DNA from 2 places in the Limosilactobacillus vaginalis genome. Region 1 is predicted to be linked to the other one. Evidence: predicted binding sites of a transcription regulator. Region 1 holds the regulator's gene; the other holds the start of a gene.
The links. Region 1 encodes CtsR, which represses protease genes until heat stress. Its sites were predicted from a motif close to TTGGTCAAAAAAGGTCAAANA; they were not measured.
Positions count from the first base shown of each region.

Region 2: ftsH (ATP-dependent zinc metalloprotease FtsH) is a predicted target of CtsR. The motif match lies at 8,152-8,172, and genes of this name have one in related genera.

Region 1 is NZ_CP104399.1:1,490,101-1,505,664, reverse strand. It holds gene N4627_RS07605 (amino acid permease) at 51-1,529, shown strand; gene N4627_RS07600 (deoxynucleoside kinase) at 1,689-2,330, shown strand; tRNA gene N4627_RS07595 (tRNA-Val) at 2,395-2,467, shown strand; tRNA gene N4627_RS07590 (tRNA-Leu) at 2,471-2,553, shown strand; tRNA gene N4627_RS07585 (tRNA-Gly) at 2,637-2,708, shown strand; tRNA gene N4627_RS07580 (tRNA-Arg) at 2,715-2,788, shown strand; tRNA gene N4627_RS07575 (tRNA-Pro) at 2,838-2,911, shown strand; gene N4627_RS07570 (serine hydrolase domain-containing protein) at 3,033-4,073, shown strand; gene adhP (alcohol dehydrogenase AdhP) at 4,273-5,295, shown strand; gene N4627_RS07560 (CtsR family transcriptional regulator) at 5,522-5,989, shown strand; gene N4627_RS07555 (ATP-dependent Clp protease ATP-binding subunit) at 6,004-8,481, shown strand; gene N4627_RS07550 (TetR/AcrR family transcriptional regulator) at 8,716-9,309, shown strand; gene rpoB (DNA-directed RNA polymerase subunit beta) at 9,534-13,160, shown strand; gene rpoC (DNA-directed RNA polymerase subunit beta') at 13,210-15,564, shown strand, end outside.
Region 2 is NZ_CP104399.1:278,133-293,696, reverse strand. It holds rRNA gene N4627_RS01275 (16S ribosomal RNA) at 1-984, opposite strand, end outside; gene N4627_RS01270 (hypothetical protein) at 1,772-2,092, opposite strand; gene lysS (lysine--tRNA ligase) at 2,278-3,810, opposite strand; gene dusB (tRNA dihydrouridine synthase DusB) at 3,831-4,841, opposite strand; gene hslO (Hsp33 family molecular chaperone HslO) at 4,946-5,848, opposite strand; gene ftsH (ATP-dependent zinc metalloprotease FtsH) at 5,926-8,091, opposite strand; gene hpt (hypoxanthine phosphoribosyltransferase) at 8,306-8,848, opposite strand; gene tilS (tRNA lysidine(34) synthetase TilS) at 8,845-10,233, opposite strand; gene N4627_RS01235 (S1 domain-containing RNA-binding protein) at 10,235-10,744, opposite strand; gene N4627_RS01230 (FtsB family cell division protein) at 10,884-11,240, opposite strand; gene N4627_RS01225 (RNA-binding S4 domain-containing protein) at 11,357-11,623, opposite strand; gene mfd (transcription-repair coupling factor) at 11,642-15,154, opposite strand; gene pth (aminoacyl-tRNA hydrolase) at 15,464-15,564, opposite strand, start outside.

The DNA.
Region 1 (15,564 bases):
TCCTTTTTTATTGAGTAAGTCGCTCAGATATTTTACAGGAGGAATTTAAGATGACAGAAGACACGGGTAATGGTCAGGGGCAGATAAAAAGAACACTTAAAACACGTCACCTGGCAATGATTGCTCTTGGTGGAACGATTGGTACTGGTCTATTTATTACCAGTGGTTCGGCAATTTCAACTGCTGGACCAGGCGGGGCTTTAGTTGCATACGGAATCATGGGGATTATGGTTTATTTCTTGATGACTAGCCTTGGTGAAATGTCGACTTATATGCCGCTTACCGGATCGTTTTCTGCATTTTCATCAAAGTTTGTTGATCCAGCACTAGGCTTTGCTATGGGATGGAACTATTGGTTTAACTGGGCGATTACAATTCCAGTTGATGTAACCAGTGCGGGAATTGTAATGAATTTCTGGTTGCCACATGTTCCTAGCTGGGTATTTAGTACGGTTGTCTTGGTTTTAGTATTCCTTATCAACTATTTATCAGTTCGTTCGTACGGTGAAACAGAATACTGGTTAGCATTAATTAAGGTAATTACCGTGATCGTTTTCTTAATTGTCGGGGTTGCAATCATTCTGGGAATTATGGGCGGTCAACCAGTTGGCTTCAGCAACTTCCACTACAAGAAAGCTCCATTTGTTGGCGGCATTCCTGCAATTATTAGTGTATTCTTGGTTGCTGGTTTCTCTTTCCAGGGGACAGAATTAGTTGGGATTACTGCTGGAGAGGCTGCTACTCCTGAAAAGTCAATTTCAAAGGCAATTCATTCAACTTTCTGGCGAATCCTTCTTTTCTATATCTTTGCCATTTTTGTAATTGCATGTGTCCTGCCATACACAGATAAGAACCTGTTAAATTCGGATGTTACTAACATTACGATGAGTCCGTTTACAATCATTTTTAAGCGGGCTGGATTAGCGGTTGCTGCCAGTATCATGAATGCGGTTATCTTAACTGCGGTTGTTTCTGCGGCTAACTCTGGTTTATATGCTTCAACCCGGATGCTTTACTCGCAGGCTCGTGAAGGTTACGCATGGCGATTCTTCGGCTATGTTAACCGTCGGGGAATACCGATTTATGCACTAATTGGGACGATGGTTGTGTCATCATTGGCATTTGCAACTCAGTTTGTGGTTCCTCAAGCTTACCTTTACCTAACAGATGCTTCTGGACTGTGTGGCTTTATTGCATGGCTAGGAATTGCCATTTCACATTACCGGTTCCGGAAAGCTTACACCGCTCAGGGCCATACTGTAAGCGAACTTAAATATCACGCAACCCTGTATCCTTTTGGACCGATTTTTGCGCTTGTTCTTTGTACAATTGTTATTTGCGGGCAGAACGTTGAGGCCTTTGCAAAACTTGACTGGTCAAATATTTTGATTACGTACATGAGTGTACCGTTATTCCTAATTTTGTTCTTCTACTACAAAATTCGTTATAAGACCCATATTATTCCGTTGAAGGAAGTAGATCTTTCTCGGCAGACTAAGGGTGAAAAGTATGACCCAGAACAAAATTAATTAGAATTTGAAGAGGGTTTCTATACCGAGAAAATTTAGGTATGGGAATCCTTTTCGAATTTAGGAAGAGGACTTCTGGTTCAGTCTCTTCTTTTTTTTAATGTTCAATGTTAGAATGGTAAAGTTGTTTTTCATAAATTAAAGGGGGAGAAGCGTTTAATGATTGCACTTGCAGGGACAATAGGCGCCGGGAAAACAAGCCTAACCGGATTGCTGGCTGATCATTTGAATAGCCAAGCATTTTATGAATCTGTTGATGATAATAAGATTTTGCCGCTCTTTTATAAGGACCCGAAAAAGTATGGTTTTTTACTGCAAATTTACTTTTTAAATCGACGACTAGATGAGATTAAAGATTCTTTTGGAAATGATTTAAATGTCCTTGACCGTTCAATTTTTGAAGATGCATTGTTGTTTAAACTCAATGCTGATATGGGGCGGGCAACCGAAACAGAATCGGATATTTACTCATCATTACTGCACAACATGATGGAAGAGTTACCTGAACAACCTCACCAAAAAGCACCTAATCTGCTAATCACGATCCAGGTTTCATTCGAAACAATGCTGGAGCGGATAAAAAAACGTGGTCGGTCATACGAACAGCTCACTAATGACCCATCTCTCTATAATTACTACAAGAACCTTAATGAACGCTACCGTGATTGGTATCAACAATATAATGCTAGTCCTAAAATGCTGATTGATGGGGATAAGTATGACTTTGTCGAAGATCCAGTAGCGGCACGTCAAGTATTGAAAATGATTGATCAAAAATTAATCGAACTTGGTTTGAAATAATTGTTGACACTAAATTTAAATGATGATATATTAATAAAGTTCCATTATGAATATATCATTTTTCGGAGGATTAGCTCAGTTGGGAGAGCATCTGCCTTACAAGCAGGAGGTCACAGGTTCGAGCCCTGTATCCTCCATATGCGGATGTGGCGGAATTGGCAGACGCGCAAGATTTAGGATCTTGTATCTTTTAGATGTAAGGGTTCAAGTCCCTTCATCCGCATTTGAAATAATACTTTATTTCAAAATCATATTGACATCGGTCTGTGACACGTGGTATATTAATTATTGTTGCAGAACAGTTATGCGGAAGTAGTTCAGTGGTAGAACATCACCTTGCCATGGTGGGGGTCGCGGGTTCGAATCCCGTCTTCCGCTCTTTATGCACCCATAGCGCAATTGGATAGAGTGTCTGACTACGAATCAGAAGGTTGAAGGTTCGACTCCTTCTGGGTGCACTACTTAAAAGCGTGGCACACTACTTAGTGTTGTCACGCTTTTTCTTTTCGGAACTTAGCTCAGCTTGGTAGAGCGCTGCGTTCGGGACGCAGAGGTCGCAAGTTCAAATCTTGTAGTTCCGATTATTATAAATGTAGAGAGCAGGGGAAACTAATCTGTTAGTTCTATCCTGCTTTTTTTAGTAGTAGTGACTTGGCGAAAGACACTTTGCTTTAGATTACAATCAATTTTTAGGAACGGCTTATGACAAGGAAATTATTCTACTTATTATTAATACCGGTAATTATTCTGGGAGTGCTTCTCTGGAGCCCGCAAAAAAATGTGAATGCCAGTCAGGTTGATAGAAAAACTAAGCTGGAATTACAAGCATACCTTCATGATCACCATATTAATGGAATTATCCTCGTTAACGGGAAAAAGGATCAACCAGTAGTTTTAAGGAATAAACTTACAACTAATCCAGCACAGGTTGTTACTCCTAATGCCCTATTTCCGATTGGTTCGTTGCAAAAATTGATAACGGGAGTCGCAGTGTACCAGCTCGTTCAAAAGGGTGAACTGAAGTGGAGTACGCCACTAAGCAAATATTATCCCCAAATTCAGGGAAGCGACCAGATAACGTTACAACAGTTAATGACTCATACGAGTGGGCTGCAAAACGATGGTGCGTTACCGAAGAAAACATTAAATAACGAACAAAGTCAGGAACGGTTCTTCCTTCATCACTTTAAGAATACAGCCAATCATGATTGGAACTATCAGGATATTGATTTTGAAATACTAGGTGCGATTATTCGCCAGCGGACTCATGGCGGTTACTATCACTATATTAAAAAGACAATTTTGAAACCGTTGAATCACCATCAGCTAAAAATGGTGTATCAGGTAAAACCGCGTAAAGTACTGCAAACTATGCAACCAGGGATGACTTGGCAGATGCTATCACAAGCCGCTTCGTCAGAAATTGGTGCCGGTGATTTGTTACTCTCACCATTAAACTATTGGAACTTTATTTACCACGGTGTACTCAGTAAGCCAAAACTTATTAAGAACTTTGCTAATCAACCTAAGAGCCAGCGTGAAGCTTATTTTGGCGGTATTTATTTTCAGGGAACGGTTATCCGGGCTAATGGTAGCGAACCGGGATATAATTGCTGCTTCTTTGCGGATTATAAAACTAAAAGAACGCTGATGCTGTTTACCAATAACATTGATTATCAAACTCTGCGCCAAACTGCTGAAGAACTTTATGAAATTTACTATGGTGAGCAAATTCAGCCATAGTGAATAAAATTTATTTGCTAAAATACTCACAATTGGTATTAATTAAGTGATGCTAGCTTCAGTAAATTGGTGGAGAACTAATAGAATATTGGTCTGTCAATTTCCTGTTTATTTATTCACAAAAGCGCTTTAAAAACTGAATTGGATTTGTTATTATATCTTGTGTAAAAGATAACAAGTTCAAAGGAGATTTTAGATTATGAAAGCTGCTGTTATTAACGATCCAGTAGATGGTTACGTTACTGTTAAGGATGTTCAACTTCGGGATCTTAAACCAGGTGAAGCCTTAGTTGATATGGAATATTGTGGTCTTTGTCACACCGACTTGCACGTTGCTGCTGGTGACTTTGGTAAGAAGCCAGGTCGGATTATTGGTCACGAAGGTGTTGGTCGTGTATCTAAAGTTGCTCCTGGTGTTACTTCCTTAAAGGTTGGGGACCGGGTATCAATTGCTTGGTTCTTCAAGGGCTGTGGACACTGTGAATACTGCCTTACTGGTCGTGAAACACTTTGCCGGAACGTTTTGAATGCTGGTTACACTGCTGATGGCGCAATGGCACAACAATGTATCGTTCCTGCTGACTATGCTGTTAAGGTTCCAGAAGGCCTTGACCCAGTTGAAGCTACTTCATTAACTTGTGCCGGTGTTACTATGTACAAGGCATTGAAGGTTGCTGACATTAAGCCAGGTCAATGGGTATCTATCGTTGGTGCCGGTGGTCTTGGTAACTTGGGTATTCAATTTGCCCACAATGTCTTCGGTGCTCACGTTATTGCCGTTGATGGTAACCCTGAAAAGCTTGAAGCTGCTAAGGAAAACGGTGCTGAAATTGTTATCAACCGTCATGATGGCGATGTTGACAAGCAAATCCAAGAAAAGGTTGGCGGTGTTCACGCTGCTGTTGTAACTGCTGTTTCAGCTTCAGCATTTGACCAAGCCGTTGATTCCCTCCGTCCAGATGGTAAGTTGGTTGCCGTTGCTCTTCCACAAGGTGACATGAAGCTTAACATTGCTAAGACAGTTCTTGACGGAATTATCGTTGCTGGTTCATTAGTTGGTACCCGTCAAGACTTAGCTGAATGTTTCCAATTTGGTGCTGAAGGTAAGGTTCACCCAATTGTTAAGACACGGAAGTTAAGTGAAATCAACGACATGATCCAAGAATTAAAGGATAACAAGGTTGTTGGTCGGAACGTTGTTGACTTCAGCTTAGAAGATTAATCTATAAATATCCCCTTTTTGAAATTTAGCGGGAGTGAGATGTTGAGTCTCACAAACGTAAATAAGCTCCTAGAGTAAGGTAAGGCCGAGCTCCGGGGGCTTATTTTGTACTTTTTTCTAAATAATTTGCTAACACTTGCTCTTTATTGAGACTGTTTTCTGGTCCCTAATTTAATATTGTGGTAAAATTTGGTCAAGATTAGTCAAGAAATTTGGAGGTGATGGAATGGAAGAGAAAAGCATTTCTGACATTATTGAGGAGTATTTGAAACAAATACTTGGTGAGTCATCTCAAATTGAAATTCGTCGTTCGGAAATTGCCAACCATTTTGATGTTGTTCCGTCACAAATTAATTACGTAATCAAAACCCGATTTACTATTCAGCATGGATATTTAGTGCAAAGTAAACGTGGTGGTGGCGGTTATATTCGAATTGAGCGCGTTAATTTACTTGATAATGTTGATGTGTTAAACTCACTGATCCAAGCAATCGGGGATTCAATTAGTGAGCGTGATGCTTATGACATTGTTCGAACGCTTTATGATGAAAAGCTGCTGACAAGGCGTGAGGGGGATTTAATGCTAGTTGCCTTGTCAAAGCAGACCCTAAATGTGAATGATTGCAATGTTGAAGCTCGATTAAGAGCAAGAATTTTAATTTCAATGCTTAATCGTTTACGGTATGAGAGCTAGGAGGAAAGCAGTTAATGGATAATATGTTTACACCTAGTGCCAAACACGTCTTGGCACTCGCCCATGAACAAGCAAAGTACTTTAAGCACCAAGCCGTTGGTACTGAACACTTATTACTTGCGTTGGCAATTGAAAGGGAGGGAATTGCTAGCAAGATTTTTGAGCAATTCTCCATTACTAGCGATGATATTCAAGAAGAAATTGAGCGGATGATTGGCTATGGGACCATGGATGACATGGGGCCAGCTGATTACCTTCCATATTCTCCCAAAGCACGGCAGGTATTAGCACTAGCGGGACAGGAAGCACAGCAGTTAAATGCCTTAAAGATTGGTACTGAACACTTATTACTCGCGTTGATTTCAGATGAAGGAATTCTTTCTTCCAGAATTTTAATGAGCTTAGATGTTCTACCCCGACAAATTCGCAAAGTAACCTTGCGGCGTCTTGGTGTTTCAGATATTCAGGCACGACAGCGCTTAGGCAGACAGCCGGGACAACGAACACGAAGATCGCAGACACCAACTCTTGATAAGCTTGCACGTGATATGACCCAAATGGCAAGGGATGGTAAACTTGACCCTGTAATTGGTCGCGACAACGAATTACGACGGGTTGAGCAGATCTTAAGTCGCCGAACAAAGAACAATCCAGTGCTAATTGGTGAACCCGGTGTTGGGAAGACAGCGATTGCTGAGGAATTAGCTCGTCGAATGGCCAACAATGAAGTTCCTGAAGACTTAGCACAGAAGCGATTGATGATGCTTGATATGGGATCGTTAGTTGCCGGAACTAAGTATCGTGGAGAATTTGAAGATCGGTTGAAAAAGGTTATTGACGAAATTCAAAAAGACGGCCATGTCATCCTCTTCATTGATGAATTACACACTTTGATTGGTGCTGGTGGTGCTGAAGGGGCGATTGATGCTTCAAATATCTTAAAGCCAGCTCTTGCTCGTGGTGATTTACAGACAATTGGTGCTACGACTCTTGATGAATACCAAAAGTATATTGAATCTGATGCTGCACTAGAACGACGGTTTGCGACTGTTCAGATTGAAGAACCCACTGAAAATATTGCTTTGCAGATTCTAAATGGCTTGCGGCCAAAATATGAGGAACACCATCATGTTAAAATTGATGATGATGCATTAAAGCAGGCTGTTAAATTATCAAGTCGCTACATCACAGACCGTTATTTACCGGATAAGGCAATTGATTTAATTGATGAGGCTTCCTCAATGGTACGGATTGATGCCGAAGAAAAGGGAAATCATCAACCATCATTAACTACCAGATTAGTACAATTACGGCAACAAAAAGAAGCTGCAATTGAGAACCAAGATTTTGATCAGGCTGCTAATCTCCGGCAAGAAGAGCTAACGTTAAAGGCTAAGGTTGATGAGCAACAGAAAAAGGCTGAGAAGCAATCTGCACAGCGAAAGCTCCACACAACAGGGGAAGATGTTGCAAAAATTGTTGCTGAATGGACCGGTGTTCCGTTGACCCAGCTTAAGAAGAGCGAAAGCGAACGACTAGTTAACCTCGAAAAGGTTCTTCATAATCGTGTCATTGGACAAAATGAGGCTGTATCAGTCGTTGCAAAGGCAATCCGTCGAGCAAGAAGCGGCTTGAAGGATCCGCAACGGCCAATTGGTTCATTTATGTTCCTTGGACCAACAGGAGTAGGGAAAACGGAACTAGCTAAGGCACTAGCGGCGGCAATGTTTGGTTCTGAAGATAACATGATCCGGATTGATATGTCTGAATATATGGAAAAGTACAGTACTAGTCGTTTAATTGGTGCTGCACCGGGTTATGTTGGTTATGATGAAGGTGGTCAGTTAACAGAAAAGGTTCGTCAACACCCATATTCGGTTGTCCTATTAGATGAGGCAGAAAAAGCGCATCCCGATGTCTTTAATTTGTTGCTTCAAGTCCTCGATGATGGCTATTTGACTGATGCTAAGGGACGAAAAGTTGACTTCCGCAATACCATCATTATTATGACCTCTAATTTAGGTGCTACCCAGCTCCAAGATGAAAAAGAGGTCGGATTTGGTGCACGTGATGTTAGTCAGGACTATCAGGCAATGGCATCTGCAATTCGTCAACAATTAAAACTGCATTTCCGTCCTGAGTTCCTGAACCGGATTGATGAAACAATAATTTTCCACTCCTTACAAAAGGATGAACTTCACCAAATTGTTAAATTGATGGTTGCTCAACTAAGAGCACGGGTTGCTGAACAAGGAATTAACTTGAAAGTTACGCCTGCAGCGATTGATGTTGTGGCAACTAAGGGTTACAATCCGGCATATGGTGCTCGGCCATTACGTCGGGCATTGCAGGATCTGATTGAGGATCCGCTAAGCACCGCGCTACTAAGTGGCAACGTAAAAACTGGTGATAACGTTGTTGTCGGTGCTCACCAAGGAAAAATTACCTTGAAAGTAAAAAATGACCACAATGAGCGAATGGTAAAGAATTAAAATTAAAATCGGACTTTGACGTTTGGCTTTTGGAACGTTGAAGTCCTTTTATTTACGGGAAGTTATTAAACATTTCTGTTATCATCTGTTCAACTGAAATTAATAAGAATAAAAATACTATTTTATCTATATCTAATTTGGGAGGAGATAATTTTGCTTAAAAGCTTGTCAAATCAAAGCTTTGGTGGCATTATATATTTATAATGTGATTAATATGTTAGGAGATAGTAAAGTATGAAGAGAGCTGAACAGCTTGAAAAAACACGACAGTCAATTATGAGAACGGCAACTAAGCTCTTCTTGCAAAAAGGCTTCGGTGAAACTTCTACTCGTGATATTGCTAAGCAAGTTGGGATTACTCAACCGGCTCTTTACCATCACTTTAGCGATAAGGAAGTCCTCTATCTAGACGTGATGACTAATTTGAGTAGTAAGGTTCGTAAGGATATTAATAAGGTAATGCGGAAACATAAGCTAACACCTAATGAACAATTGTGGCAAATTACGGTTGTACTGAAAAAACATCACCCAGTAAGTATTTACGATCAATACCACCAAGCAGTTAGTTTGCTTTCAAAGAGTTCCCAACAAAAATTGAACATGATTCTCGCAATGAATTATCTTCAGCCAATTGCTGAGTACTTTAAGCAACCAGAAGTTGAATTACGTCCTGATATTTTGCCGCAAGAAGCTGCTGAATTGTTCTTAGCTGGAATTTCACTGATTTTTGGTACCTACCAGCCAATTGGTGGCCATAACATTAGTGACGATCAACGCGATCAATTAATTTTGGATTGCATTATTAGCGGACTTTCAAAAACAAAATAATTAGTTGAGTAACTCTGTTGACATTTAATAAATTATCTTATATACTACAAAAGTATGTAATTGTGAGTTCTCATATGAACCTAGTGATCTATTGTCCATTAGGTTCAGTAAATAAAACCAAAGGCAGTTTTTAACTGTTTTTGGATTTTTTTTGCTCAAAATTATGATTTTAGTTCATTTGTAACCAAATTGTAATATTTGAACTCACTGAATAAATTAGAGAGGTGAACAGTTTGGCCGGACATTTAGTTAAATACGGTAAGCACCGTACCCGTCGTAGCTACTCCCGAATCAAAGAAGTTCTCGAGCTGCCAAACCTGATTGAAATCCAAACGGACTCATACAAGTGGTTCATGGATAAAGGTTTACGGGAAATGTTTGATGATATTATGCCAATTGATGATTTCCAAGGGAAGTTATCATTGGAATTCGTTGACTATCAACTTTTGGAACCTAAGTATACTGTTGATGAAGCACGTGAACATGATGCAAATTACTCAGCACCGCTTCACGTTACTTTGCGTCTTACTAACCATGAGACTGGGGAAATTAAGTCTCAAGATGTTTTCTTTGGTGAATTCCCATTAATGACAGATCAAGGGACCTTCATTATTAATGGTGCTGAACGGGTTATTGTTTCTCAATTAGTTCGGTCACCAGGTGTTTACTACAATGAAGAAGCTGGCAAGAACGGCCGGCCAAGTTATGGTGCTACCTTTATTCCTAACCGTGGTGCCTGGCTTGAATACGAAACTGATGCTAAGAATATTTCTTACGTTCGGATTGACCGGACTCGTAAGTTACCAATGACTGAATTAATCCGGGCACTTGGCTTTGGTTCAGATGATGAAATCATTGATATGTTTGGTGGCAACAGTGAGACCCTATCCTTAACTTTGGATAAGGATGTTCACAAGAATGCTGAAGACTCTCGGGTTGAAGAAGCACTTAAGGATATCTATGAACGTCTTCGTCCAGGTGAACCTAAGACTGCGGACTCAGCTCGGAACCTATTGACAGCACGGTTCTTTGATCCTAAGCGTTATGATATGGCTCCTGTTGGTCGATACAAGACTAACAAGAAGTTAATGCTGAAGTACCGTCTTCTTGGTGAAACCTTAGCCGAAACCCTTGCTGATCCAGATACTGGTGAAGTGCTTGCGCAAAAGGGTGACAAGGTTACCAAGGAAGTATTGAAGAAGTTAGAACCATACTTAGATCGTGACGACTTTAAGATGATTACCTACACTCCTTCTGATGAAGCCGTGGTTACTGAACCAGTAAAGCTTCAAAAAGTTTTGGTTTACTCCCATGAAGATCCAGAACGAGTTGTTCCAATTATCGGTAATGGCCACATTCCATTGGAATACAAGCATATTGAACCAGCTGATATTCTTGCTTCATTGAACTACTTCTTCAACTTGCAAGAAGGTATCGGCACTACCGACGATATTGACCACTTAGGTAATCGGCGGATTCGTTCAGTTGGTGAATTATTGCAAAACCAATTCCGGATTGGGTTAGCACGGATGGAACGGGTTGTTCGGGAACGGATGTCAATTCAGGATCCTGACACTGTTACTCCACAACAATTGATTAATATTCGGCCAGTTGTTGCTTCAATTCGTGAATTCTTTGGTTCTTCACAATTGTCACAATTCATGGACCAAACCAACCCGCTTGGTGAATTAACTCATAAGCGGCGTCTTTCCGCCCTTGGTCCTGGTGGTTTGACTCGTGATCGGGCCGGATATGAAGTTCGTGATGTGCACTATACTCACTATGGTCGGATGTGCCCAATCGAAACTCCTGAAGGTCCTAACATTGGTTTGATTAACAGTCTTTCATCATATGCTCGTGTTAATAAGTATGGATTCATCGAAACTCCATACCGTCGTGTTTCATGGAAGACTCATAAAGTTACTGACAAGATCGACTACTTAACTGCCGACGAAGAAGATAACTACATCATTGCTCAGGCCAACACGCCTTTGAATGATGATGGTTCATTTGCTCAAGACCAAGTTATGTGTCGTGATAAGGATGATTACATTGAAACGAGCGTTGAGAACGTCGATTACATGGACGTTTCTCCAAAACAAGTTGTCTCCGTTGCTTCCGCATGTATTCCATTCCTTGAAAACGATGACTCTAACCGTGCCTTGATGGGTGCTAACATGCAACGGCAAGCTGTTCCGTTGTTGAACCCTCATGCACCATTAGTAAGTACTGGAATTGACTACAAAGCAGCCCATGACTCTGGGGTGGCCATGATTGCTAAGAAGTCAGGGACAGTTGAATATGTTGATGCTCGTGAAGTTCGTGTTCGTGAAGAAGATGGAACTCTTGATACTTACAAATTAATGAAGTTCCGTCGTTCTAACGGTGGTAAAAACTACAACCAACGTCCAATTGTTAAAGTTGGCGAACATGTAGACGCCGATGATGTTCTTGCTGATGGACCATCAATGGAACAAGGTGAATTAGCCTTAGGTCAAAATCCATTGATTGCCTTCATGACTTGGCAAGGTTACAACTTCGAAGATGCCATCGCAATTAGCGAACGGTTAGTTAAGGATGATGTTTATACATCAATTCATATCGAGTCATACGAATCAGAAGCTCGGGAAACTAAGCTTGGACCTGAAGAAATGACCCGTGAAATTCCTAACGTTGGTGACGATGCACTTAAAGATCTGGACGAAAATGGGATTGTTCGGATTGGTGCTGAAGTTCATGACGGCGATATTTTAGTAGGTAAGGTTACTCCTAAGGGAATGACTGAATTATCTGCTGAAGAACGGTTGCTTCACGCTATCTTTGGTGAAAAGTCACGTGAAGTTCGTGATACTTCTCTCCGTGTTCCTCACGGTGGTGGCGGTATTATCCAAGACGTTAAGGTCTTTACTCGTGAAAATGGGGATGAACTTTCACCAGGTGTTAACACCATGGTTCGGGTTTACATTGCCCAAAAGCGGAAGATCCAAGTCGGTGATAAGATGTCAGGTCGTCACGGTAACAAGGGTACTGTTTCTATCGTTGTTCCTGAAGAAGATATGCCGTATATGCCAGACGGTACACCAATCGACATTATGTTGAGTCCAATGGGTGTGCCAAGTCGTATGAATATCGGACAGTTGCTTGAATTGCACTTAGGAATGGCTGCAAAGCGTCTTGGAATTCACATGGCAACACCAGTATTCGATGGTGCTACTGATAAGGATGTTTGGGATGCTGTTAAGGAATCCGGGTTCCCTGAAGACGGTAAGACAATTCTTTATGATGGTCGTACAGGTGAACCATTTGAAAACCGGATTGCCGTTGGTTCAATGCATTACCTTAAGTTAGCCCACATGGTTGACGATAAGATTCACGCTCGTTCTACTGGTCCATACTCACTTGTTACTCAACAGCCATTGGGTGGTAAAGCTCAGTTTGGTGGTCAGCGGTTCGGTGAAATGGAAGTTTGGGCTCTTGAAGCTTACGGTGCTGCATACACTCTTCAAGAAATCCTTACTTACAAGTCAGACGATACTGTTGGTCGTGTTCGGACTTACGATGCCATCATTAATGGTGAACCAATTCCAAAGCCGGGTGTTCCTGAATCATTCCGGGTTCTTGTTAAGGAATTACAAGCATTAGGCCTTGATATGAAGGTGCTTGATGGTAACCATAATGAAGTTCAATTGAAGAACATGGATGAAGATGATGATGAAGTTGTTAATGTTGATGCTTTAGCTAAGTATGCTGCAAAGCACAATGCTGAAGAAAAAGAAAAGAAAGACGAAGCGTCTGCCGATAATAAATCAGCTGCAACAACTGATGAACAAGACAAGACTAAGCAAGACTAGTTTTACTTAGTGCTGAACGTAAACTATTAAAATAAGGAGGAAAAATCCTTTGATTGATGTCAATAAATTTGAAAGTATGCAGATCGGCCTGGCATCACCAGATAAGATCCGTAGTTGGTCTTACGGGGAAGTTAAGAAGCCCGAGACCATCAACTACCGGACTTTAAAGCCAGAAAAACAAGGTCTGTTTGACGAACGAATCTTTGGCCCAACTAAGGACTATGAATGTGCTTGTGGTAAGTACAAGCGGATTCGCTACAAGGGTCGTGTCTGTGACCGCTGTGGTGTTGAAGTTACTAGTTCAAAGGTTCGTCGTGAACGGATGGGGCACATTGAATTGGCCGCTCCGGTTTCCCATATTTGGTACTTCAAGGGGATTCCAAGTCGGATGGGTCTTGTCTTAGACATGAGTCCACGATCACTTGAAGAAGTTATTTACTTTGCTTCATACGTTGTTTTGGATCCAGGTGATACTCCACTTGAAAAGAAGCAATTGCTTTCTGAAGCAGAATACCGTGACAAGAAGGCTGAATTTGGCGACCGCTTTACTGCTGAAATGGGAGCCGCTGCTATTAAGAAGTTATTAGCAGACGTCGACCTTAATAAGGAAGCAGCCGAATTAAAGGAAGAACTAAAGGAAGCAACTGGTCAAAAGCGGACTCGTGCTATCCGTCGTTTGGATATTTTGGAAGCATTTATCAAGTCTGGTAATAAGCCGGAATGGATGGTCCTTGATGTTATTCCTGTTATGCCACCTGATTTACGGCCAATGGTTCAACTTGAAGGTGGCCGGTTTGCTACCTCTGACTTAAACGATTTATACCGGCGGGTTATTAACCGGAATAACCGTTTGAAGCGTCTTTTGAAGTTGCAAGCTCCAGGAATCATTGTTCAAAACGAAAAACGGATGCTCCAAGAAGCCGTTGATGCCTTAATTGATAATGGCCGTCGAGGTCGTCCTGTTTCAGGTCCTGGTAACCGTCCATTGAAGTCCCTTTCTCACCTTCTGAAGGGGAAGCAAGGACGTTTCCGTCAAAACTTGCTTGGTAAGCGTGTTGATTACTCTGGTCGTTCAGTTATTGATGTTGGTCCATCATTACGAATGAACCAAATGGGGCTTCCTGTTCCAATGGCTCTTGAATTGTTCAAGCCATTTATCATGCACGAATTAGTTAAGCGTGGTTTATCCGCTAACGTTAAGGCAGCTAAGCGGAAGATTGACCGTCGTGATGATGATGTCTTTGATGTTCTTGAAGATGTTATCAAGGAACACCCAGTTCTTCTTAACCGGGCCCCTACATTGCACCGGTTAGGTATCCAGGCCTTTGAACCAATTCTGGTTTCTGGTAAGTCAATGCGTCTTCACCCATTGGTATGTACTGCTTACAATGCCGATTTTGATGGGGACCAGATGGCGATCCACGTACCACTTTCTGATGAAGCTCAAGCTGAAGCACGGCTATTAATGCTTGCCGCTTCTCACATTTTGAGTCCTCGTGACGGTGAACCAATCGTTTCTCCATCTCAGGATATGGTTATCGGTAACTACTACATGACCACTGAAGATAAGGGTCGTGAAGGTGAAGGGATGATCTTCAAGGATACCGATGAAGCTGAAATGGCATACCGGAACAACTATGTTTCACTCCAAACTCGTGTTGGTGTACAAGTTTCAGCATTCCCTGACAAGCCATTTACTGATGAACAACGCGGTAAGATCATGGTAACTAGTGTAGGTAAGTTATTGTTCAACCGGATTCTTCCTAAAGACTTCAATTACATTAACGAACCTACTGCTGATAACATTACTAAGGGTGTTGATGACCGCTTCTTCCTTGATCCGGGTGAAGATATCAACGAATACCTTGAAAATGCACCACTAGTTCCACCATTCAAGAAGGGCTTCTTGTCAGACTTAATTGCTGAAGTTTACAAGCAATACAAGGTTACCAAGACTTCTCAATTCCTTGACCGGATTAAGGACCTTGGTTACTACGAATCAACTATTTCTGGTTTAACTACCGCAATGTCAGATATTCATGACTTGCCTGAAAAGCCAGAAATTATTAAGAAGGCTCGTAAGCAAGTTGCCTTAGTTACCAAGCAATTCCGTCGTGGGTTGATTACTGATGACGAACGTTACGACCGGGTTATTGGTATCTGGAACGATGCAAAAGACAAAGTTCAAAACAAGTTGATTGAACATATGGACATCCATAATCCAATCAACATGATGTCTGACTCAGGTGCTCGTGGTAACATTTCTAACTTTACTCAGCTTGCCGGAATGCGTGGGTTGATGGCTTCTCCAAACGGTAAGATTATGGAATTGCCAGTTCTTTCTAACTTCTATGAAGGTTTGTCAGTGCTGGAAATGTTCATTTCTTCTCACGGTGCTCGTAAG
Region 2 (15,564 bases), 670 kb from region 1:
ATGCTCCACCGCTTGTGCGGGCCCCCGTCAATTCCTTTGAGTTTCAACCTTGCGGTCGTACTCCCCAGGCGGAGTGCTTAATGCGTTAGCTCCGGCACTGAAGGGCGGAAACCCTCCAACACCTAGCACTCATCGTTTACGGCATGGACTACCAGGGTATCTAATCCTGTTCGCTACCCATGCTTTCGAGCCTCAGCGTCAGTTGCAGACCAGACAGCCGCCTTCGCCACTGGTGTTCTTCCATATATCTACGCATTCCACCGCTACACATGGAGTTCCACTGTCCTCTTCTGCACTCAAGTCGCCCGGTTTCCGATGCCCTTCTTCGGTTAAGCCGAAGGCTTTCACATCAGACCTAAGCAACCGCCTGCGCTCGCTTTACGCCCAATAAATCCGGATAACGCTTGCCACCTACGTATTACCGCGGCTGCTGGCACGTAGTTAGCCGTGACTTTCTGGTTGGATACCGTCACTGCGTGAACAGTTACTCTCACGCACGTTCTTCTCCAACAACAGAGCTTTACGAGCCGAAACCCTTCTTCACTCACGCGGTGTTGCTCCATCAGGCTTGCGCCCATTGTGGAAGATTCCCTACTGCTGCCTCCCGTAGGAGTATGGACCGTGTCTCAGTTCCATTGTGGCCGATCAGTCTCTCAACTCGGCTATGCATCATTGCCTTGGTAAGCCGTTACCTTACCAACTAGCTAATGCACCGCGGGCCCATCCTGAAGTGATAGCCGAAACCATCTTTGAAACGAAAACCATGTGGTTTTCGTTGTTATGCGGTATTAGCACCTGTTTCCAGATGTTATCCCCCGCTTCAGGGCAGGTTGCCCACGTGTTACTCACCCGTCCGCCGCTCACTGGTAATCCAACGTCAATTCAGTGCAAGCACGTCATATCAGTTGGGCCAGTGCGCTCGACTTGCATGTATTAGGCACACCGCCGGCGTTCATCCTGAGCCAGGATCAAACTCTCATATAAAATATAAGAACTTGAATAGCTCTAATTCAAATTAATTAAGCGAATTGACTTCGCAAATGTTTTGCTTCAAATCGTAATGATTGAAGACCCTACACATTTGATTCGTCGAAACTTTGTTCAGTTTTCAAAGGTCTACCTTAGTCAGCGATAAGCGCTGACTAACAAATTTATTATATCAAACGCTGTGTAAACTGTCAAGACCTAATTTTAATATTTCAACTAGCTATTAACAACTTTTTTAACAAGCAGCTTTAATAATATATCATGCTGTCTTTTCCAAGTCAACAACTAATTTCAATCAACAATTGAAAGAAATCATTGCCTCACAGACAACGTTAATTACTATACAAGCTCATCATTAATAAGTCAACGCCTATTCTAAAAAAAATAAATGAATTTTCTATAAACGAATTTTACGTTTTCTTATCTCATTATTGTTCATGATATTTGCTGTTTGGACATTAAGAATAACGATAAATTGGTTTAAAGTTCGACCTGTTATCAGCAACATTTACACTTACGCATGTAATTAAAATTGTTTTCACCATATTCACCGCAAAAATTTATCACTGACTGATCGCAATTTTCACTTTTTTGTCCGTTCCTAGTAATTCTAAAACTCATCACAAGGCAACCATCCCTTAGAGCTTTAATCACCATTAGTAATCCAATTAGCTGACTTTCTACTTACCGTTTATATTTCTAAAACTGATTACTCTACAGAAATCTAATATAAAAAGACTCCGCATTCTTTTTCAAGACATTGCGAAGTTACTATGAGATTCTATTATCGTTGTTCTTCCGGTACCCCCGAATAAATTCGGTCAACCACTTTATCAATTGGATCAATCTGATGAATGAAAGAAATGCCAAGACCAAACGAAGCATACCCCTTATTAAGATCACCGTCGATCATTCCATCGTGCATTCGGCGATAAGCATTGGCAGCGCGCCATACTTCTTTTTTGCTTTTGCCTTCGTCAGTTAATTGAACCAGTCGATTAGGTAATTCTCCCGGAAGAGAGCGATAGTATTTCGGTTCAGCACTGAACAGGACTTCATCATATGCATCGGTTTCTATGACAGCTTGCTTGATATTATCGGCCATTGGTGATTCTTCCACTAAGTAAATGAGTAAAATGATGCCACGACTATTCTAACTCTTGCTGTCTCTTACTTACAAAGCGCACCAGTATTAACCAGGCAGGTAGCGCAAAAAATATATGATCTAGTGAAATAGCCAAAAGGAGCCACACCCTTCTTAATCTTCAAGAGGATGTGGCTCCTTATACGTTACTTCTTCTTGTTCTTCTTGTTCTTTTTCTTCTTACCGTTCTGTTCTTCCTTTTCTGGACGCATTGTTGGGAAGAGGATAACATCACGAATAGACTTAGCGTCTGTTAACAGCATTACTAACCGGTCAATACCGATTCCGAGACCACCTGTTGGCGGCATCCCGTATTCAAGGGCTTCAACGTAATCTAAGTCCACTGGTTCTGCTTCATCATTACCGTTAGCCTTTTCCTTAGCTTGCATCTCGAAACGTTCCTTTTGATCAATTGGATCGTTTAATTCACTAAAGGCATTCGCTAATTCACTACCATCAACGTACAATTCAAACCGATCAGTCATTGCTGGATTTTCCTTGTTCCGCTTAGCTAGTGGTGAAACTTCAACTGGGTATTCATAAACAAACGTTGGTTGGATCAGGGTATCTTCAACAAATTCTTCAAAGAAGGCATTTAAAATATGACCCTTTGTCCAGTATGGCTTATATTCAACTTTATGCTCATCAGCCAGCTTCTTGGCATCATCATCAGTCATTGATTCATCACTAAAGTCAATCCCAGTCTTTTCCTTAACTGCGTCAACCATTGTGATTCGCTTAAAGTCACCACCAAGATCGATCTCATGTCCTTGGTAAGTAACCTTACCATCATCAGAAACAACCTTAGCTGCTGCCTTTACAATCCCTTCAGTTTCATCCATTACATCACGGAAATCAAAGTAGGCAGCATAGGTTTCCATTGTAGTGAATTCAGGGTTATGGTGTGGATCCATCCCTTCATTCCGGAAAATCCGACCAAGTTCATAAACCCGTTCAAAGCCACCAACAATCAACCGCTTCAGGTAAAGCTCAGTTGCGATCCGCAGGTACATATCAATATCCAAAGCATTGTGGTGGGTAATAAATGGACGGGCATTGGCGCCCCCAGCTTGGGTATTCAAAATTGGCGTCTCAACTTCAGTAAAGCCGTGTTCATCCATGTAGCGACGCACTGCCTTAATGATCGCTGTCCGTTGGTGGAAACGCTTGAAGCTTTCAGGATTAGAAATAAGGTCAAGGTAACGTTGACGATAAATTGTTTCAGGATCAGTAACTCCTTCCCACTTATTTGGAAGTGGACGAAGAGCCTTGGATAAGAACGTAATCTTGTGAGCCCGAACGGTTAATTCTCCCGTATCGGTCTTAATGACATCCCCTTCAATCCCAAGGAAGTCACCAATATCAGCACGTTTAAAGATATGGTATGGTTCATCCCCAACCATGTCTTTCCGCGCATACACTTGAATCTTACCTGTCCGATCAACAAAATCAGCAAAGCCAGCTTTACCACTACTCCGCTTCCGAGTCATCCGACCAGCGATAATAACCATTTGGCCCTTTTCACTTAGTTCTTCCTTATCAAATTGATCGTACTTATCGTGCAGGTCTTGAGCAAGGTGATCCCGCTTAAAGCGACGACCGAATGGTTCAATTCCCGCCTCTTTAAGTTCTTCCATCTTTTCGCGACGAACGCGCATTTGATCTAATTCTTGTGACACTTATTTTCTCCTCCTCTTGATTAAGCGTGCTTCCGTTGCTCTTTCTTCAATTCACGCTCAGCTGTTTGTTCAGCAAATCGATCAAAAATATCATTCATTTCCTGGCGAGTCTCTGCTTCAACCAATGAAGCCTTGGTCCGAGCAGAACGGGGAATCCCCTTAAGATAGTACGTAGAAAGGCCTCGAAATTCCCGAACACCAACATACTCACCCTTGAGATCGATTAACCGGTTAAGGTGTTCCTTAGCCATCTTAATTTTTTGTTCAGGGGTTGCCTCCGGAAGAAGCTCGCTAGTTTCCAAATAGTGTTCTGTCCGCTTTAGCATCCAAGGATTACCAAGGGCAGCCCGACCAATCATTACTGCAGTAGCGCCGGTTTCATCTAAGATTCGCTTAGCATCCTCTGGAGTTCGGACATCACCATTAGCCATAAATGGAATTGATAAATGATCTGCTACTTCTTTTAGTATATTCCAATCAGCGTGTCCCGTATACATCTGTTTTCGGGTCCGACCATGCATCGCCAAAGCTGCAGCACCTGCCCGTTCAGCTGCCAGAGCATTCTCAACCGCATAGATATGTTTATCATCCCAGCCAGTCCGCATCTTAACCGTAACTGGTTTTTTCACTGCATCGGTAACATACGATACCATTTCGTAAACCTTATTTGGATCAAGAAGCCAGCGGGCACCGGCATCCGTTTTAACAACTTTATTAACTGGGCATCCCATATTAATATCAATCACATCGGCTGCCGTATGTTCATCAACGTACTTTGCTGCCTGAACTAAAGTTTCCTTAGTTCCGCCAAAGATCTGAATCCCCATCGGGTGCTCGCTTGGATCGACATCCATCATGTTCAATGTCTTTTTATTGTGGTACATAATCCCCCGATCAGAGATCATCTCACAGACCACATATCCCGCACCAAATTCCTTACAGATTACCCGAAATGCTGAGTTGGTAACTCCAGCCATTGGGGCAACTACAACTTGGTTAGGAATTTCGACATTTCCAATATGCCACTTCATTTTTTCACCTCATTACAAAATTAATATGAACTGCACTGGCTAATTCTTCGTTCAATAACCAAATTATGATAGCACATCATTGATTTTTCACCAAATAAATTGGATTATTTGGATTCTTCTTGATCCATTTTGTCATAAATATCCTTCAGCTCTTGTTCGCTAAATTCGTACTTCTTACCACAGAATTGGCAAACTGCCTCGGCATGGTGATCTTCATTAATCATCTTTTCCAAGTCTTTTTTAGCGATGCTTGCCAAGGCATGAGCAAAGCATTCCTTACTGCAATCACAGCGATATGAAACTGGCATCCGGTCTAAGATTTTCAGTTGATCACCAAAGATTCGTTTCAAGATATCTTCAGGAGTATCGCCGTCACGAAGCATTTCTGACACTAGTGGTAAGTCCTTCAATTTCTTTTCTAGCTTGCTAATCTCTTCATCACTTGCTCCAGGAAGGACTTGGATCATAAAGCCACCAGCAACTTCAATTGACTCATCAGGATTAACAAAGACGGAAAGACCAACCGCTGACGGAATTTGTTCTGATTGAGCAAGGTAGTATGTAAAGTCATCCCCTAATTCTCCAGAAACTAAATTAACTTGTCCGGTATATGGGGTCTTATCTCCAGGCGCCATTTTGGTAACGGATAATGTCCCGTGTTTACCAACTGCTCCAGAAACATCGATCTTTCCTTTTTCATTGGCTGGCAAGCTAACGTGGTTATTCCCCATGTAGCCCTTAACTGTTCCTTGTGCCGTCCCATCAGCAACAATAAAGCCAACTGGACCATCACCCTGAATTTTAACGGTCATTCCTGCTTCCCCTTGGAGACTAGCAGTTGCCAAAAGGAGAGTTCCAATTAGTGTTCGACCTAAAGCAGCTGAAGAAGCACTCCAGGTATCATGAATTTCATGTGCCTTTTCAACTAATTGGCTGGCATTAACCGCATAGGCACGAAACTTGCCATCCTTGCTGATACTTTTTACTAAATAGTCTGTTGATTTCATTTTTATCATCCTTTCACGTAAAAAACAGGAAGAACACGACCGACCTTCCGGCTTATTCCCCCTGTTTCTCAATCTAATTATTTATCTCGCTCATCCGGAGCATCGGAAAGATCGGAATCTGAGTCAGCATCACTAGCAGATGTTGGTGCATCAGCTGCTTCACTATTTGGAGTATCAGCAGCTTGTGTAGCTTCTTCATCTGTAGCTGAACTACTTGCTTTTAGTTGTTCAGTTGCATTACTGTGCTTTTCATCTTCTAATCTTTCCAAAGCACGCTTTGACTCTTCAAAGGTTTGTGCACGGGCTTCTTCATCAGCCGCAGCAATATCCTTATCAGGCAATTTTCCAGTCTTATAGAGACTAAGGATTTGCTTTTCGTCAAGTGTTTCGTACTTCAGCAATGCTTCAGCAATCAGCTTATGTTGTTCACGGTGGGTCTCAATAATGTGAAGAGCTTGTTCATGTCCTTCACGAAGGATCCGGCGAACTTCCTCGTCAACTAAAGCAGCGGTCTTTTCAGAGTATGGTGCCTGATCGTAGCCCTGACCTGTAAATACTTGACCAGAACTTTGCAATTCAACAGGACCAATCTTATCACTCATCCCGTATTGGGTAACCATTGCCCGTGCGATTTGCGTTGCTTGCTCAAAGTCATTAGAGGCACCTGAAGATTGGGACTTGAAGATTAATTCTTCAGCCGCACGACCACCCATTAATCCGGCAATCTGTTCTTCAGCGTTCTTCTTGGACATTAACATTTGATCTTCACGTGGCAGCATAATAGCGTAACCACCAGCACGACCACGAGGCACAATCGTTACCTTATGAACAACTCGGGCGTCATTCAAGACAAGTCCAACAATTGTGTGTCCTGCTTCGTGGTAGGCAACAGTCCGTCGTTCTTGCTTTGATTCAACTCGATCGTGCTTAGCTGGACCAGCAATTACCCGATCTTCAGCTTCATCAAGATCAGCAGCATCGATCTTTGTCTTGTTCCGCCGAGCAGCTAATAACGCAGCTTCGTTCAGCAAGTTAGCCAAGTCAGCACCGACAAATCCAGGTGTTTGCTTAGCAATCTCCTTCAGATCAACGTCATCCGCCAATGGCTTATTCTTAGCATGAACACGAAGAATGGCTTCACGTCCCTTAACGTCTGGACGACCAACCAGGATCTTCCGGTCAAACCGACCTGGACGAAGCAAAGCAGGATCCAAGACATCAGAACGGTTAGTGGCAGCCATAACGATGACACCTTCGTCACCCTGGAATCCATCCATTTCAACCAGTAATTGGTTCAAGGTTTGTTCACGTTCATCATGGCCACCACCCATTCCGGCACCACGACGCCGACCAACGGCATCAATTTCATCAATGAAAATGATTGCTGGCGCTGCTTTTTTGGCCTGTTCGAATAAGTCACGAACCCGGCTAGCACCAACACCGACAAACATTTCAACGAAATCAGAACCAGAAATTGAGAAGAACGGAACACCAGATTCACCAGCAACCGCCTTAGCAAGTAAGGTCTTACCAGTACCTGGAGGACCCTCAAGTAGAACACCAGATGGGATCTTAGCACCCAAACGAGTAAACTTCTTTGGATTCTTTAAGAATTCAACAACTTCAACCAATTCTTGTTTTTCTTCTTCTTCACCAGCAACGTCAGAGAACCGAACCTTGTTTTTCTTGGCATCAGCAGGCTTTGCTTTTGTCTTTCCAAAGCTCATTACTCCACGACCGCCGCCACCTTGGCCAGCTTGACCCATCATCATGTAGAAGAAGAATATCATGATGATTAGTGGCAAGACAGTTAACAGCAAGTTCATCCAAACACTGTTAGATTCCTCTGCCCGTGTACTGATCTTAACGTTATCCCGGTTAGCGTACTTTTGCAGTTGACTAACAGTTACGTCACTTTGTAATACCGAACTTTGGAAGTGGTTAACTTTACTGTTTCGTTGCGTGGCAAAGCCAAAACTATTAGCAGAGTTATTATCAACAGATTGTGGCTTACGGTAAGTACCAGTAATCTTATAAACTCCACCATTTGGCTGTAGTTGGAAACTCTTAACCTTGTTACTCTTCAATTCAGAGATAAACTCTGTTTGTGAGACAGTCTTACTTTGTCCATTGTTTTGGCTTCCACCAAAGAAGAAGTAAGCAATTCCCATAATACATAAGAAAATCACTGCGTAGAAGAGAACGTTATGAGTAAAATTATTGTTTCTCCGATTGTTATTCATAACAACCTCCTATCTACCAGCAACAATAGTGTGGTTACAATTGTAGTGACTATCATAGCATAATTGACAAATATTGACCAGCCAATTATCGCGCTGATAATCACTACCCAACAATGGTCAATTTTACATTTTTTAACTTAACTTTTCCACTGATTTGACAGTAGCTAATCTCAAATAAAAACGGCGAGAGAATTTCTCCCTCGTCGTTCACTCATTAATCCTTTTCATAAACTGCTGGCTTTAGAATTCCAACATAAGGAAGGTTTCTGTAGTACCCCTGATAGTCCAGACCATAACCAACTAAAAATTCATTTGGGACATTAAAGCCAACATAATCAGCCTTAACCTCAACTTGGCGTCCCTCAGGCTTATCTAATAGAGTACATACCTTAACGCTCTTTGCGCCACGTTCTTTTAGGAGATCAATTAGGTACTTTAATGTATGACCAGTATCAACAATATCTTCCATAATAAGAATTGAACGGCCACGAACATCTGACTTCAGATCCTGAACTAGCTTAACCTTCCCAGTAGATGAAGTTCCGCCGTAGTAACTAGAAACATCAATAAAATCAAGTTTAGCCATTATGTCCATTCGTTTGATCATGTCAACGGTAAATAAAACGGCACCAGTCATTACAGAAACAATTAATGGCCGCTGATCCTTATATTCAGCAGTCAATTGATTAGCGAGTTCATCCATCCGCCGATTAATGTCATCTTTACTGTATAAGACTCGTTCAATATCGTTATTCATTCTTTTCTCCTCTTTAAATCGCGCTTGCCAATAAATAGTTGTTGCCACCGAGTAGTGTAGTCACCGGGACGAGTGAACCATCCCCACTTGCGACCAACAACCCAGACAACAGTATCTTGAGCGTCAACAATTACTAGCTGTTGATTACGTTTTGATAACGGTACTTTCTGGTCAATTAAAACCCGACTAACTTTTTGGTGACCGCCATTCTTTAATGGCAGCCGATCTTGTTCTCGCCACCGCCGAACTTTTAATGGTAACTGTTCAGGCGCTAACCACATTTCTTGACAGTGTTCCCCTTGATTAAAGAACGTCTTCTCTTTAGCAACGGCGATTTGATAATCGTTTTCAATTGAATACCAACGGCCCAATTTTACCACAGAATTTATGGAAGGTTGAACTTTTTGTAGCGATTGATTAACATTTTTTACAAATAGCTCAGAATAGTTCTTAAATAGGAACAAATCAGGGGTAACTCGACGCTTAATTTGGGGTAAATGACGATTATTAATATCTGAAAGTACCTGTTCAACGAATCCCCGTTTCAGTCCTAACACCCCGTTTTTCTCCAACCACTTTACTAAAACCAGTCTTTCCTTAGCGAGAGGCAACTGACATAGTGCTTTTATATCCAGATGTCCTTCCTTATTACTAAGCTTTGCTAACTGTTCCTGAGCAAACTGATTTTCAAGTTCAACCGCTAATTCTAACTGTTCATGGTAGTTGCTTAAGGCGGCTAAGAAGTTGGAATTTTCTTTTTCTAATAATGGAATAACTTGATGACGAAAGCGATTGCGACTAACAGTCAGTTCACGGTTAGTTAAATCCTCGTACCACTTCAAATGATTATTAACCGCATATTCACGCAATCGTTGTTTAGGAAAGTTTAAAAGAGGTCGTTCAAGCGTCCCTGATGCAAAAGGCCGCTTCTCTTTAATCCCGATTAACTGGTGCAATTGGCCACCACGAGTAAGTTTCATTAGCATTGTTTCTGCAAGGTCATTTTGGTGATGAGCTGTCAGTAAAATCGTTGCTTGTTCATCTTTCATTACCTGAGCAAAAAAGCAATAACGCATTTTCCGAGCAGCTTCTTCAATTCCGTTCTGTGGGTGCTCTGTCAATGGCCAGTGATGAACAACTAATTTAAGCCGGTGATCTTCACAATAATCCCGAATAAATTGTTCCTCTTCTTCACTCTGCTTTCGTAACCGGTGATTGACATGGGCAACAATTATTTGGGGACGTAAGCTTGCGGGAAGCTCCTGCAACAATGCTAACAAGACCATTGAATCTACTCCCGTTGAAACTGCCACAACTACCCGATCGTTTTTATCAAAAAAGCGACCCCGTTCCAGGTGCCGCTTAAATTCGTTGTTTAATTCCATCTTAGCTCCGACGACCGCCACGACCGCCACGCTTACCATCAGTTTGACGCTTTAATGTTGAAAGACGGGATTCGCTTTCCTTTAAGTATCCAGCTAACATTTCATCAAAATTTTCGTGGTGTCGCGATTGGTGATGGCCTGAGTTGAATCCACGATGGTAACCATGCTGACCTTGACGCTCAAAATCATTATTCCGGTGTTCATGATGCTCGTGATGGAAGTTATTATGACGGTGTTCGCCACGTTCCTCGTTATGATGGCGTTCTTCACGATGACGCTCTTCCGCATCCTTCATGGATAAAGCAATTTTGCCATCATCACCAACTTTAGTAACCTTAACAGTTACCGTATCACCAACTGATAAAACATCATGAATGTCCTTTACATAATTATTTGAGATCTGACTAATGTGTACTAAACCAGTTTGGTTATCATCCAAATCAACAAAGGCTCCAAAATTAGTAATTTCTGAAACCTTACCCGAAACCTTTGCTCCAACTTCAATTGACATGAAATTAATTGATCCTCCTCAAGCCACAATATTGTGATAAATGTACGTTGAGTATACCATACTTCAAACCAGAAAAGGTGCTAAACCTAAGAAAAAAACAGGAACAAGTTATTCATGACCCTGTTCCTGTTGTTTGTTGCTAATTATCTAAATTATAAACTGTCTCGCCTTTTTTCGTGTAGTTGTACTTTGAGCGAATTATTTGTTGCAGATAATCGGGATTATGTAATTGCTTTTTCTCTTGTTTAAGGTCTTTCCCAATGTCCTTTTGACGGGCTAACTGAGTCTTTGAAGTACGAATACTTGCATTAATCTTTGCTAAAGACCGCTTGCTTTGAATAATCTGAAAACCAAGAAGCAAAAAAATAACCGAGAAGATCAACAAAATTCGTTTGCAACGCTTAATATGCGCACGACGAACTAACTGCTGATTAACAGTCATCTGCTGCGCATAAGGCGTATTAATTTGTGAAATTTTGTTAGATCGACCCCTCATTTTTACTGCCCCCTAATTTGGCTTATCACGGATTAAGTATAACAGCTTTTTGGGGAAATTGTCTATAAACATTTAAAATTATTAAATATTTTATTAATAACTGTTTAAAATCAGCTTTAATCAAAATTCTCCGCATAGGTTTCATCAATAATTTTGTACATATTTTCCGCTTCACTCTTCTTGGTTGTTTCAACAATTTGGTTAACCTTGACCGTTTCGGTCTTATTACCAAACTTAATTGTTAGCGTATCACCCGCAACAACCTGACTTGAAGACTTAGCTGGTCGATTATTAATCAAAATTCTGCCTTGATCAGCAATCTCCTTGGCAACGGAACGGCGCTTAATAATCCTTGATACTTTAAGAAACTTATCTAGTCGCATTTGATCCTCTTCTTTCTCCTATTTGGTTTTCTTTAGGTTGCTCAATGCCGTAACAAACTTTAGAAGCTGGTGGAGCCAATCATCAATGGTCATCTTCGGTTGAATTACCAGTCGAACATTCAGCTGACGATCATTTTCACCAATCGTTGCCTTAAATTTTGTTTGGGCTAATTCTTTAATAATTTGTGGTGCCGTAATGTTCCGACTCCCTTTTTCGGTAAAAGTAATCATGATTTGATCACGTTGCCGTTTGATGCTTGCAATCATTGCTAAATCCGCATGGAGCTTCAACTGACTAATCAGGAGTAAATTCCCGACAGCCGTTGGATAATCACCAAAGCGATCAATCAAGTCACCTTGAATATCAAGGAGTTCTTCATCACTAGCTGCGGTCCTGATGGTCTTATATAACTCAATCTTCTGTTGTTGGTCGTTAATGTAATCATCAGGCAAGTAGGCTTCAACACCCAGCTCGATTTCCGCATCTGACTTATCAACTTGCTTTTTCCCCTGCTTCTTAGCAACAGCATCACTCAGCATTGAAGAATACAGGTCATAACCGACCGAATCAATAAAGCCGTGCTGCTGCTTTCCAAGAAGATTTCCGGCACCACGAATTGATAGGTCGCGCATTGCAATCTTAAATCCTGACCCTAACTCGGTAAAATCACGAATTGCCGCTAACCGTTTCTCACCCAGCTCCGTTAAAACCTTATTCGGCTGGTACATAAAGTAGGCATAAGCAACCCGATTGCTCCGACCAATTCGTCCACGAATCTGATACAGCTGGGCTAAACCCATTCTGTCAGCATTCTCAACAAAGAGGGTATTAACATTCGGAATATCGACCCCAGTTTCAATAATCGAAGTCGTCACTAACACGTCATACCCGCCCTGAATAAATTCGTAAAGGACAGATTCAAGCTGGTTCTCACTCATTTGTCCATCAATGTAGCCAATCCGTGCTTCAGGAACTAACTGTTGCAAGCGAGCGACGGTCTCTTCAATGTCCATTACCCGGTTATGCAGATAATAAACTTGTCCTCCCCGCTGCATTTCCCTAAGGATTCCATCACGAATTGCACCCGAATTTTGTTCCATCACATAAGTCTGAATTGGGTACCGACCAGCAGGAGGTGTTTCCAGAACGGACAAATCACGAACACCAAGCATCGACATATGAAGTGTTCGAGGAATCGGTGTGGCTGTCAACGTTAGGACATCAACATTGTTCTTTAATTGTTTCAGTTTTTCCTTATGTTTAACCCCGAAGCGTTGTTCCTCATCAACAATTAATAGCCCTAAGTCCTTGAAATGCACATCCTTAGATAGGATTCGGTGCGTACCGACGACAACATCAACCGTCCCGTCAGCAAGCCCCTTTTCGGTTTCTTTCAGTTCTTTTCTTGTCTTAAAGCGGGACATCAATGCAATCTCAATCGGAAAACCTTCAAACCGTTTCTTCATCGTGTCGTAATGTTGTTGGGCTAAGACGGTCGTTGGCACAAGAAAGGCTACTTGCTTTCCGCCAGTAACTGCTTTAAAAATTGCCCGTAAAGCAACTTCAGTTTTCCCGTAACCAACATCCCCGACCAGCAACCGATCCATTGGTTTAGCCTTTTCCATATCTTCCTTAATTTCCGCAATACTTCGCAATTGATCACGGGTTTCGGAGTAAGGGAAGTTAGCATCAAATTGTTTTTGGAGGTAATCGTCCTTAGGGAAAGCGTACCCTTTTTCGGTTTCCCGTTTGGCATATAGATCAACTAACTCGTCAGCAATATCTTCAACTTTAGAAGCAACGCGACGTTTAGTCTTAGCCCATTCGTTACCACCCAGCTTGTTAATATGAGGAGTCTTTGATTCAGCTGAAACATATTTTTGCACCAAGTTTAATTGGGTAACCGGAACAAAGATCTGCGCATTATTCCGGTAATTAATTACCATGTAATCCTGGTGAACACCATCAACTTCCATGGTCCGGATTCCGCTAAAAATTCCAATCCCGTGGTTAACGTGAACCACATAATCTCCAGGCTTTAAGTCTAAGTAATTCTTAATCCGTTCGGCGTTAGCAAGCTTCTGCGGACGAATTCGCCGTTTCTTGACCTGCTTAAACATTTCCCCCTCAGTAATGATTACTAGACCCATCTGGGGAATTTCAAAGCCGTTTGCCAAGTTGGTTGGCACTAACTGAACAATATTTTGCTGAAGACGATTCAACTCGGTTGAGGTAACTTTAATCCCAAAATCATCCATTGTTTGGGCAATCTGGTTCCGACGTTCCTTGCTAGTCGCCATTAAAATAACGGTTTGCCCCTGATCAAGCCACCGTTGCATTTCAGTTTTTAACAGTGGCATTTGGCCAAAGAACCGTTGCATTGTTCGACTACCAAAGTCGGTAAGGGCCTTGAACCGTAACTGGCCCATCCCCTTCCGGAAGAGCGCCCAAAAGTCTTGAGCATGTTTGTCACGACTGATTAGCTGACCAACATCGTGACCAAGACTAACCGCATGTAAGATTTGGTGATGCTTGGCCTTATCTTCCAGCCATCCTAATTCTTCTTCACTGATCTCCTTAGCTGTCTGCTTAATCCGTGTCCAATCATCAATATGAACCGCACCATCGGCAGAAAGATAATCCAAAAGAGAATGTCCCTGCGGATAAATCAAATTAGTATAGGTAAGAAATTCGTTAGTTAACTGGTGCTGCTTTAGATCCGTAAGCAGTGGTTCAAACCGGTTTGCCAGTTGCTCTAGTTCATCCTCCCCATCAGCTTGACGCTTTAACTGTCCATACTGTTCGGCTAGTTTTTCTTCTACTCGCTTAAACTCATTAACCGGAAGAATAAAGTCAGTTGCGGGAAGGATCTCAACTTCGTCAACGTTTTTGATGCTTCGTTGCGTACTAGCATCAAAATACCTCAAGGAGTCAATCTCGGTATCGAACAGGTCAACCCGCACCGGATCATCGGTATTTAAGGAGTAAATATCAATAATTGATCCGCGAACCGCAAAGTCTCCTGGTCGCAGAACCATCTTTTGGCGCTGGTATCCCATTGAACTTAATTGGTCTGCTGCTTTTTCAGGATCAATTTCACCACCGACCTTAAGTGATAACTCTGCCTGCTTAAATAATTCTGGCGCAACGATATTTCGTCGAAGTCCGGCAGTTGATGCAATCACAATTGCCGGTTTGTTATTAATTAATGCGTTCAATGCTTGAACTCGCTGTAGTCGATAATTTGGTGAACTCGTTGCTACTTCAGCAGCTAAAACTTCTTCTACCGGGAATTGATAAATTTCTTCTTCTGGTAACAGGTTCTCTAAATCCGCTGCCAACTCCTGCATATGAAAAAGACTATCAGTAATCACTAATTGGGGCTGGTTAAGGCTCTTCTGCAGTGCCGTAAGCAGTAGCGTTCGTGCCGAGCCAGAAATACCAGTAATTAACTGTCGCTGATGCTTTTGGATTGCTGTCAAGACTTGCTTAAATTCCTTTGTTCGGGTGCAAAAATCTGTTAATTCCATGGTTTCTCCTCCTTTCTGTTACAATTTTTAATAGTAAATGCGCTCGCCAGGAACTTGCTAGAGCTAATGTTCTAGGCGACTGAGCCGAAACGCGCTCGCCGTGACCGCAACTTCCGCCTAGGGTTAGGCAACTTAGTTTAAACGTGCTTCGCCCGAGTTTCCTAGAGCTAGCAACCTCCTTCCTAGGCCACACAGCCGAAATGCACTCGCCAGGAACTTGCGGAAAGATAACACCCTCCCTCCTAGGCGCAAGACGCCTTTGTCGGGAGTTAGTGTTATCTTTCCGCAAGTTCTTTGCTGGCTCGCGCTCTAGTTATATTCATTCATCAACTGGGCAAAGTTTTCGCCGTTGATCCAGTCTTCGAGGGCGTGTTCGGCGGTAAGGACGGCTTGGTCGAAATCTGGGCGTT